DNA from 3 places in the Paenibacillus sp. FSL R7-0273 genome. Region 3 is predicted to be linked to each of the others. Evidence: riboswitches for the same ligand, from Rfam matches in the RefSeq annotation. Region 3 holds a riboswitch; each other region holds the start of a gene.
What was found. Region 3 has a riboswitch for cobalamin ahead of R70723_RS02030 (anaerobic ribonucleoside triphosphate reductase). Riboswitches for the same ligand answer to the same signal wherever they lie in the genome.
Positions count from the first base shown of each region.

Region 1: another riboswitch for cobalamin. It lies ahead of R70723_RS09020 (energy-coupling factor ABC transporter permease); the one in region 3 lies ahead of R70723_RS02030 (anaerobic ribonucleoside triphosphate reductase).
Region 2: another riboswitch for cobalamin. It lies ahead of R70723_RS31870 (S-layer homology domain-containing protein); the one in region 3 lies ahead of R70723_RS02030 (anaerobic ribonucleoside triphosphate reductase).

Region 1 covers NZ_CP009283.1:2,118,585-2,121,839, forward strand. The annotation lists gene R70723_RS09015 (ArsR/SmtB family transcription factor) at 1-647, opposite strand, end outside; cobalamin riboswitch at 774-962, shown strand; gene R70723_RS09020 (energy-coupling factor ABC transporter permease) at 1,162-1,926, shown strand; gene R70723_RS09025 (energy-coupling factor ABC transporter substrate-binding protein) at 1,926-2,222, shown strand; gene cbiQ (cobalt ECF transporter T component CbiQ) at 2,206-2,988, shown strand; gene R70723_RS09035 (energy-coupling factor ABC transporter ATP-binding protein) at 3,016-3,255, shown strand, end outside.
Region 2 covers NZ_CP009283.1:965,340-968,594, forward strand. The annotation lists gene R70723_RS04175 (GAP1-N2 domain-containing protein) at 1-6, shown strand, start outside; cobalamin riboswitch at 1,044-1,251, shown strand; gene R70723_RS31870 (S-layer homology domain-containing protein) at 1,496-3,255, shown strand, end outside.
Region 3 covers NZ_CP009283.1:467,478-470,732, reverse strand. The annotation lists gene R70723_RS31810 (VanZ family protein) at 1-445, shown strand, start outside; tRNA gene R70723_RS02045 (tRNA-Thr) at 554-625, opposite strand; gene R70723_RS02040 (MTH1187 family thiamine-binding protein) at 713-1,021, opposite strand; cobalamin riboswitch at 1,378-1,608, shown strand; gene R70723_RS02030 (anaerobic ribonucleoside triphosphate reductase) at 1,941-3,255, shown strand, end outside.

The DNA.
Region 1 (3,255 bases), 1.7 Mb from region 3:
TACTTGCCGCGGCTGTCTCCGTAATCACCGGGACTTGTCCAGAAGCCGAGTACGGTGCCGTTCAGGGTAAAGGTGATGTCTGAAGGCCAGTTGTTATTGATCGACGGCGCCTCAGAGGCGATCTCCATCGTAATGATGAGCTCCTCCGGCTGCTGGCTGGATAAGAGGAAATTGGGGATTTTGTATTCGACGAAGCCCTTGCCGAACCAGAGAATACCGGCATTCATCCGCTCCATATCCCAGAAATACCGCGGATCGTCGAAGCTGCCGATCACCTGCGCAGTGGTTGCAAGCCCGCAGGTCGGTTCAATCTGGAAGTCTGAATAATGCCCGACGGGAATCTCCTTGCGGTGTGCTTTGCGCTGCTCAATGTCCGGTGCAGGAAAGAGGATTTCTGCCCGCTCGGCGGCCAGCGAGCAAATCTTCTGCAGCCCGCTTTTGCCGGGAGCCATATGGGTGCGGATCAGTCCGGCGGCCTCCAGCTTGCGGACGTGCATGGTCATGATGGCGCTGCTCAGATTAACGGCACCGGCCAGCTCTTTAACGTTCATCGGCTGAACGGCAAGCAGCCGGAGCATATGCAGCCGCACAGAGCTGGACAACGCCTCATAGACCGGCAGAGACTCTTCGGTAAGATCAAGTTTCATGGTAAACCTCCGATACATATTAACTAATTAATAATTATATTAGTTAAATGGAATTAATACAAGTTAAATCCGGCTTCACTTTTATCACAGACAAGTCCGGCTCAGGCTTAATATAATGTACACGACAAAATAGCCAGCGAACAAGGTGCCCTTGCTGCAGCAAGGGGTAACAGGGAATCGGGTGCAACTCCCGAGCGGTCCCGCCACTGTAAGAAAGAGCCGGGCTCCAGCATGTCACTCGGGTAAGGACCGGGGAAGACGGGGCAGGGCGTTTGTATTTCGAGCCAGGAGACCTACCTTGCGAGCGGACACCATGACTCTACGCGGATAGGAGCGGTGTACGAATAGGCTGTAGAAATGAAGGCACCAGCTGCCGCTGGGTTGAAGTCCTGCTATTGGCGCGGGAGGCCTCTTTTTTGCATGCCTGATGACGTACATATCACTCCCGACCCATGAGGGGCGGGAGTTTTTGGTTTGCAGCTGTACCAATCATGAAAACTTGGGAGGAAAAGAAATGAAGAAACGAGGAGCTTGGAGCTTTGCGGTCCTGGTTGCCGTATTTACCGTCTATTTTTTGCTGAATGAACCGGGGACGGCTGCGGCGATGCACATTATGGAGGGATTTTTGCCGGTCGGCTGGGCTGTTTTCTGGTGGGCGGCGTTTATCCCGTTCTTTATTCTGGGCATTATCAAATTGAAAAAAATGACCAAGGACAACCCGGAGCTGAAGCTGCTGCTCGGCTTGTCCGGAGCCTTTACCTTCGTGCTGTCAGCGCTCAAAATGCCTTCCGTTACCGGCAGCAGCTCCCATCCGACCGGAACCGGGCTCGGCGCCATTATGCTGGGACCGCTGCCGATGAGTGTGGTCGGCTCGGTGGTGCTGCTGTTCCAGGCGCTGCTGCTGGCGCACGGCGGGATAACGACGCTTGGGGCGAACGCTTTTTCAATGGCGGTGGCCGGACCGTTTGCCGGGTATGCGGTGTATAGGCTGATCATGAAATCCGGTAACCGTGAAAAGCTGGCTGTATTCTGTGCCGCAGCGGTCGCGGATCTGACGACCTATGCAGTGACTTCATTTCAGCTGGCTGTTGCTTTCCCGTCGGCGGATGGCGGGGTGCTGGGTTCACTGATGAAGTTCGGCGGGATTTTTGCTGTAACCCAGATTCCGCTTGCGGTAAGTGAAGGGCTGCTGACAGTGCTGCTGTGGAACTGGCTGAAGTCGTACAGTCCGAATGAGCTGTCGCTGTTAAAGCGGCAAGCCAAGGGGGGAAGCCTGTAATGAAAACCATGTGGAAAAACGGTCTGATGCTGCTCGCGGTCGTACTGCTGGTCGTGCTGCCGCTGCTGTTTGTAAACGGGGAGTTCGGCGGGGCCGATGATGCTGCGGAGGGTGTGATCAGCGAGATTGACCCCAGCTATGAGCCCTGGTTCAAGCCGCTGACCGAGCTGCCCGGTGAAACCGAAAGCATGCTGTTTGCGCTGCAGGCAGCAATCGGAGCCGGAGTGATCGGATATTCTATCGGGCTGCTGCGGGGCAGGCAGGATAAGCAGAAGCTGAATGATCAGAAGAATTGATGCCTTGTCCGGAAGTAACGCGCTGCGTGCACTTTCTCCAATGTGGAAAAGCTCCTTCGCTGCAGTGATGTTCATCCTGTCCTATACGCTGCATCCGGCGCTGCAGGGCATCATTGCCGCCTGGATGGTTGTATGGTGCACCGTATATGCCCGGATTCCGCTGCGTGCTTACGGGCTGCTGGCCGGTACGGCGCTGCTGTTCTACATTCTGGGCATGCCGGCGCTCCTGCTGGAGCTCGGTCATCCGGCAGCCGGAGCTGCGGCCGGGGTGTATCAGCTCCCGGCTCTGCCCCTTTATATTACGGCTGAAGGCCTGCAGCGCGCAGGGTACTTGCTGGTTAGAATTGCGGCTTGTATGAGCTGTTTTTTGTTCATTATTTTTACAATACCTTTTACTGAGCTGCTGCAGGTGCTCCGCAGGCTGCGGCTGCCGCAGATTGTACTGGAGCTGATGCTGATTATGTACCGGTTCCTGTTTATTCTCAGCGATACCGCCCATGGTATGCTGCTGGCCCGGAGACTGCGCGGCGGGAAAAGGAGCTTCAGGGATAAGCTGGGTGAGACGGCAGCCATGGCCGGAACGCTCTTTGCCGGTACCATGCACCGTTATTACGGGCTGGCGCAGGGGCTGATGACCCGCGGATATACGGGGGAGATTATGCTGCCGCCCTATCAGCCGCGGCCGGTACCGCGCAAATTCACTATCCGGGCGTATACCGGGATAGCGCTGCTGCTGCTTGCGCAGTGGTGGATAGTCAGCCACTAGAGGATATCCGGCCGGAGAAGGCACGGAATGAAGGAGATTACATTAACGATGGAATACAATCTGGCTTTTGACGGTGTCTTATTCTGTTATCCGGATACAGCTGAGCCGGCGCTACGGGGGCTGAGCTGTACAGTGCCGAAGGGCAGCCGGACAGCAGTGCTCGGCCGTAACGGCTCAGGCAAATCCACGCTGCTGCTGCATGCGGTCGGCGTTCTGCGCCCGCAGGAGGGCAGCATTACGGTTGCGGGAGGACGGCTGGCTTATAGC
Region 2 (3,255 bases), 500 kb from region 3:
GAGTAACGCCTATTAGTCCCAGACTAACTAATGAAACAAACGAACAAGATCCTGAACAGTACAAGTGGCCGGATGACGGCGCGGGTACGTTCAGGATTTTTTTCTGCAGCTGGCTGGACAGGTGCTTTACCGACTCTTTAGCGGCTACCAATTTACAATTAAGTGGATTTTAGACACCTAATCTCTGCTAAAACATGCGATGAATAGAATTAAGTGGATTTTCGTCACCTAATCCAGGCGATTATCGGAAATGTGCGTATAACCAGCGAATTAAGTATCTATTTTCCACCTAATTACACTTAAATAGAGATTTTGGCGGAATTAGGTTACCTTTTTCAAACTAAATTCCAATGTGTCTGTTCGGAGTGAAGAGTTGTTGTAGGATGCGGGAGATGGATTTGTTTGCGCGGCAGGTTGTTTGAATAATGAGCGTGTGGTGGATGAGTGGTTGAGCAGGAGTAGGGTGATGGAAGAGATGGATTGGTTTGCGCGGCAGGTTGTTTGAGTAATGTGCGTGTGGCGGATGGGTGGTTGAGCAGGAGTAGGGTGATGGGAAAGATGGATTGGTTTGCGCGGCAGGTTGTTTGAGTAATGTGCGTGTGGCGGATGGGTGGTTGAGCAGGAGTAGGCTGATCGGAGAGATGGATTGGTTTGTACGGCAAATTGTTTGAGTAATGTGCGTGTGGCGGATGGGTGGCTGAGCAGGAGTAGGTTGATGGGAGAGATGGATTGGTTTGCGCGGCAGGGGTTGAGTAATGTGCGTGTGGCGGATGGGTGGCTGAGCAGGAGTAGGGTGATGGGAGAGATGGTTTGGTTTGCGCGGCAGGGGGTTGAGTAATTAGTATGTGCTTGGAGACCTGAGTCGGAGTGGCATAGTCTGCACGGGCAAGAGTTTCTTACGCACGCGTATGTCAGACAGGAGAGAATCTGCTTCCTTACGCCGTTTCTCCTACCGCACAGTTGACATAGGATGGAATGAGATTGTAACAGCTTTTCTATAGACATAGAGGGAAATACTAGCTATGATTATGAATATTAAAATTTAATAAGCTATTGAAAAGGGTGCGCGTTCTTTTGTTTCATAGAACCGCTTAATAGGGAAGGCCGGTGCAAATCCGGTGCGGTCCCGCCACTGTAAATGCAGAGCGACTCCTGCTGTTGCGCCACTGTCCGGCTGTTATGAGGGCGGGAAGGCAAGGGGGGAAGCGATGAGGCATAAGCCAGGAGACCTGCCTTTTTCACAGACGTTTCACTTCTTCGTGGGGTAAGAATGCGGAACATATGCAGATGAACTGCGGCTCCGGGCATTGGTGTGCCTTGCAGTAGGTACACTCGCTTGCATGCGCTTGTAATCAGCAAGCTTAGCTCGCAGCTGTCCAGCCGTTAATTTGTATTCTTCCCGGCCGCCCTTAATAAGGGCGGTTTTTATGTTGGGTTAAGGTTTTCAGGCTGTGTGTTTCCGCCAATCATTCTATTAACAGAAAAGAGGGTAACGATGAAAAAGAAATTCTCTGCCAGGTTCCTGAGACTCAGCCTGGCTTTATTGCTGGTCATCTCGATTATCGGGGGGGCTGTTGTCCCTTCCGGCCAAAGCTATGCCGCAGCGGATGCTTCGGCGGTTCAAGGAGCGGCAAGTGTAACGGATGCTGTGTATGCAGCGGAGGATTCCTCCTCAGAACTGCTGAGTACGCTGGCGGCAGCGACGGCAAATCAGCAGGTTACTGTAAAAGAAGCGACATACAAAACTGCCGAGTATATTCTTGGCAGCGGTGAAGCATTATCGGAATGGCAGGCCATTGGACTGGCCCAGGCCGGCTATGATGTGCCTGACAGCTATGTACAGAAGCTTGAGCAGCGGGTTAATGATGTCAACGGCAGCTTTGCCAACGTGACGGATTATGCGCGGATTGCACTTGCCGTGAAGGCTGTAGGTGCGGATCCGGAGAGCTTTGCCGGCAACGGCTCCTCCGCCGGCTATAATCTGATCGAGAAAATTTATAACAGCGATCGCATCAGCGGACAGACGCTGAACGCCCCGGTATATGCGCTGCTTGCGCTGGATTCCGGAAATTATACTATTCCGGGCGATGCCAAATGGAGCAAGAGTGCGCTGTTAAGCGAGATTCTGGCCAAGCAGAATGCCGATGGCGGCTTCGCCCTATCCTTAGGTGCAAGCATCCCGGATATGACCGCTATGGCTTTAACGGCACTTGCTGCCCACCAGAATGACCCGGCAGTAGCGACTGCCGGACAGAAGGCGGTAGCCTGGTTATCCGCTGCACAGGACAGTAAAGGCGGATACGGCGACAACAGTGAATATGCCGCACAGTCTATCATTGGACTGACTTCCTACGGTATAGATCCGGCAGGCGCTGAGTTTACTAAAGCAGAAGGCGATCTGATCTCAGGACTGCTGAGCTTCTTCAGAGCCGGAGGCGGCTTTGCCCATGAATCGGCGGGCGCCGCCAATGCGTTTGCCACAGAACAAGGGCTGCAGGCGCTGGCTGCCTACAATCTGTTCAGCGGCGGCAATAACGGCAAGCTGTATGATTTTACTAAACCGGCAACGCAGAATCCGCTGGTCTATGTACCGCTTGTAATCGAAGGGCCGCAGGGAACACTGGGGCAAGGCAATGCTTATGCAGGCAATGCCCTTGAAGCGCTGGAGAAGGTGGCAGCCCAGAACGGACTGGCACTTAAGAACCCTTCAGGAAATTATGTTACGGCAATCGGCAATGTGGCTGCGGGCATGTTCGGAGGCTGGGATGGCTGGAGCTATGCTGTAGTCAGAGGGGGACAGTGGCTGTACCCGGATGTAGGCATGAAGGCTTTCAGTCTCAAGAGCTCAGACCGGGTTGTCGTTTATTATGGGGGTGCTAAAACCCAGCTTGTTGAATCAGTGATTTTGTCCAAAGCTCAGCCTGCAGAAGATGAGGCTTTTGACGTTACTGTTTCACAGATTACATGGATCTGGGATAGTGCTGCCTCTACTTCAAATCCGGTGACTTCAAAAGCTGCCGGGGTCGAGGTCACAATCGGCGGCCAAAAGGCGGTTACGGATCAGAACGGGGTAGCGGTCTTTAAAGAAGGACTGGCAGAAGGGAACTATACACTGACCGTTACCGGCTATGCTGAAGGTCAGGCTCCGGCGATTGTTAAATACACACAGGGTGTAACCGTAGTTTCAGGCAATGTATCTGCTCATATGACGGTCGAAGGGCCGGAAGGCCCAGTAGCAGAAGGGACGGTAAAAGC
Region 3 (3,255 bases):
GCATGGCGAAGTGCGGTGGGAAGCACGCTTCAACGGTTTCACTGCAGGGCAGGAGCGGATCGAACCGGCGTTCAATCTATACAGCCGCGATAATCCGAGAAATCACGAGTTCTCACTGCACCTAGATGGACAGTATAAAGAATTTTCCGGTAATATTGCCGTCCCTGACGACGCGATAAATGCGATGGGCAGCGGCAGCAGCCGCGTCATTATTAGCGCCGACGGAGAAGTGATTTACTCCATAGATATCAATATCGGCACGGGCGGAAATCAGCCGGAATCCTTCAGAGTGCCGCTTGAAGGCAAGCAGGAGCTCACGATTGCCGTTTTCAACGATGCCGCCGACTCCCGAACCAATGCGGTACTCTGGGATCTCACGCTTACGGAAGCCAACACCGGCCAAAAGCTGGCAGCACGAATTCATCGTTTTCTTGGCGGAGAATAGCGCGGCGGGCAAGGGCTTGAAGGTTAAGGCTTCGGCACACCCTTTACTGGAATAAAAAGCGCGGCCCCCGGAACCCCGGAAACCGCGCCACTATCGACTTTGTAAACATGCTGGTGAAGGGAATTGAACCCCCGGCCTACGCATTACGAGTGCGTTGCTCTACCCCTGAGCTACACCAGCCTGAAGCTTGGGATACCCGTCATAAACAAAAACATTATACAACTTTTGGTGAAAATCGCCAATACCCTTTTATACTGTCCCGGGGCTCTATTCTTCCTGCAGCTTGTTGACTACCGATTGCAGCTTGCTGCGGCTCGTGGATGGCTTGTCACGGCGGTCGTCGATCTTAAGTGAGGTGGACACGCGCTGTGCCCCGGCATTGAACGGAGACTCATGCAGCGCCTCTACAGCGGCCAAAATCCTGGATACCGGGCCCTCGATAATCGTCCCCATGGAGGTCAGCTCAAAGGTGATCCCCTCCACTGTCTGCAGCACACGCTGCATATCGGCCACATAGCTGCTGAGACTGGTGCTGCCTGTACCGATTGGAATGACTGTAACTTCGCCGATTGCCATCGTTCGATTCCTCCTGACATAAATTCCTTTAACCAACTTCATTGTAGCAACTTCACTGCTCCCCCACAAATTTTCGCCACAAAAAATTCATCATTTTCCTTCTATATAAGCCCTATAACGGCTATAAGCTCCCTCCTATAAATCTAGTGTCAGAATCACTAGATTTATGGATTCTTTGTGGCGGCTTTTCGGACAATTTATGAATCCTGTCTGCCTTATTTCCGGCTTAAGCTGTGGATTACCTGTGGACTAGTTGTGGATCAGCTGTGAGTAAGCAGGCTGAAGCCGCTCCCCGCGCGGCTTTGCAAAAAATGGTTTACAAACACAATATATTGGGGTATTTTTAATAACATCAACCAAATATAGTGGAAGCAGGTGCTTTACTCTTGTTAAGAGAGTAGAAGCTTAATAGGGAAGCGCGGTGCAAATCCGCAGCGGTCCCGCCACTGTAACCGGAATGCCGGACGGGAGAATGCTCCCTGTCAGGCACATCCACGGCATAGACCACTGGAGGGCGGACAAGCCCCCGGGAAGGAGCCGCCGGATGAACCGGGAGCCAGGAGACCTGCCTGTTTCCGGGCACCGTTATATACCCCTGCGAGGAACAGGAGAGGTGTCCGAATGCGGCCTGCAGCAGCAGAATCAGCCTTCCCGGATAACAGGGGCATCAGGCTGCCGATACCTGAGGACGATAGTCCCTATTGCCTTCAGGTATCGGCTCTGCATAAGACGAGAGGCGTAACGCCCTTTTCTTCACACCCAGACCACTGGCAAATATCCGCCTATACGGATATTTCGTACGCATCCGGGCATTTTCCGCCTCTAAGGCGGGAGGTGCCTTTTTACTGGGCGCAGACAGACAACATATTATGGATTAAATAGATTGACGGACAACCATACCGAGAGGAGAGAGTTACATATGACGCTGCTGGAGAAACGGCACAATAGCGGACAAGCTGCACAGGAGGTTCTTCTGAATGAATTAATACATTTAGGCCGGGATATTATTGACAGCGCCGATCTGGATCTGCTGCGTGAGAACGCCAACCTGAACGGAGAAAGCTTTTCCGGTAAAATGAGTAAATTCGGCAGTGAGTATTCCAAATGGTATGCCCGCAATTTCACCATGCCGCCGCAGCTCGTACAGGCAACGCTCGATAATGTGGTATATGTGCACGATCTGGACCAATACGCTATCGGAACAACCAACTGTATCTTCATTCCCTTCGAAAAGCTGCTCCGCGAAGGCTTCAATACCGGTAACGGCAGTGTCCGCCCGCCGAACTCGATTATGACGGCAATGTCGCTGGTGGCGATTATTTTCCAGTCCCAGCAGAATGCCCAGTATGGCGGCGTTTCGGCCAACAAGCTTGATTTTGACCTCGCCCCTTATGTGACCAAATCCTTCGCCAAGCTGTTCCGCAAAGGACTCAGCTACTTCGAGGAGGGTGAAGCCGGTGAAATTACCGGCGAAATCACTATGAGCCGCAGTGATCTGGCTGAGCAGTATCCGCGCTCCTTCCGTTTCGCCCAGAAAGAAACAGAGAGCGAAACCCTGCAGGCAGCAGAGAGCATGATTCACAACCTGAATACGATGTCCAGCCGTTCGGGCGGACAGATTCCTTTTACAAGCATTAACTATGGTACCTGCACAACTCCGGAAGGACAGCTGGTTATCAGCTCCCTGCTGACCGCAACGATGAACGGCCTTGGCAGCGGTGAGACGCCGGTGTTCCCGATTCAGATTTTCAAATGCAAGCAGGGTGTCAACCAGCAGCAGGGCGACCCGAACTATGAGCTGTTCCTGAAGGCGGCTGAATGCTCGGCGCGCAGACTGTATCCGAACTTTGCCAACCTGGATGCGCCGCTCAATCTGCAGTACTATGATCCGGCTGATCCGGATACGGAATTCGCAACAATGGGCTGCCGCACGCGGGTGCTCGGTGACCGTTTTGGACGCAATCACTGCTCCGGCAAGGGCAACCTGTCCTTTAACACACTGAACCTGGTCCGCCTCGGGCTTGCCCACGGCACTATTACAGGACGCCGGCTGGCGGCTGATGAAGAAGGCTTTTATGATGACCTTAACCACTATATGGATATTGCGCTGGAAGGCCTGCTGCACCGTTTCCGTATCCAGGCAGCCCAGAAGGCCAAGGCCTCTGACTTTATGATGCGTGAGGGCGTATGGGAAGGCGGCGAGGCGCTCGCTCCCGAGGATATCGTAGGCGATC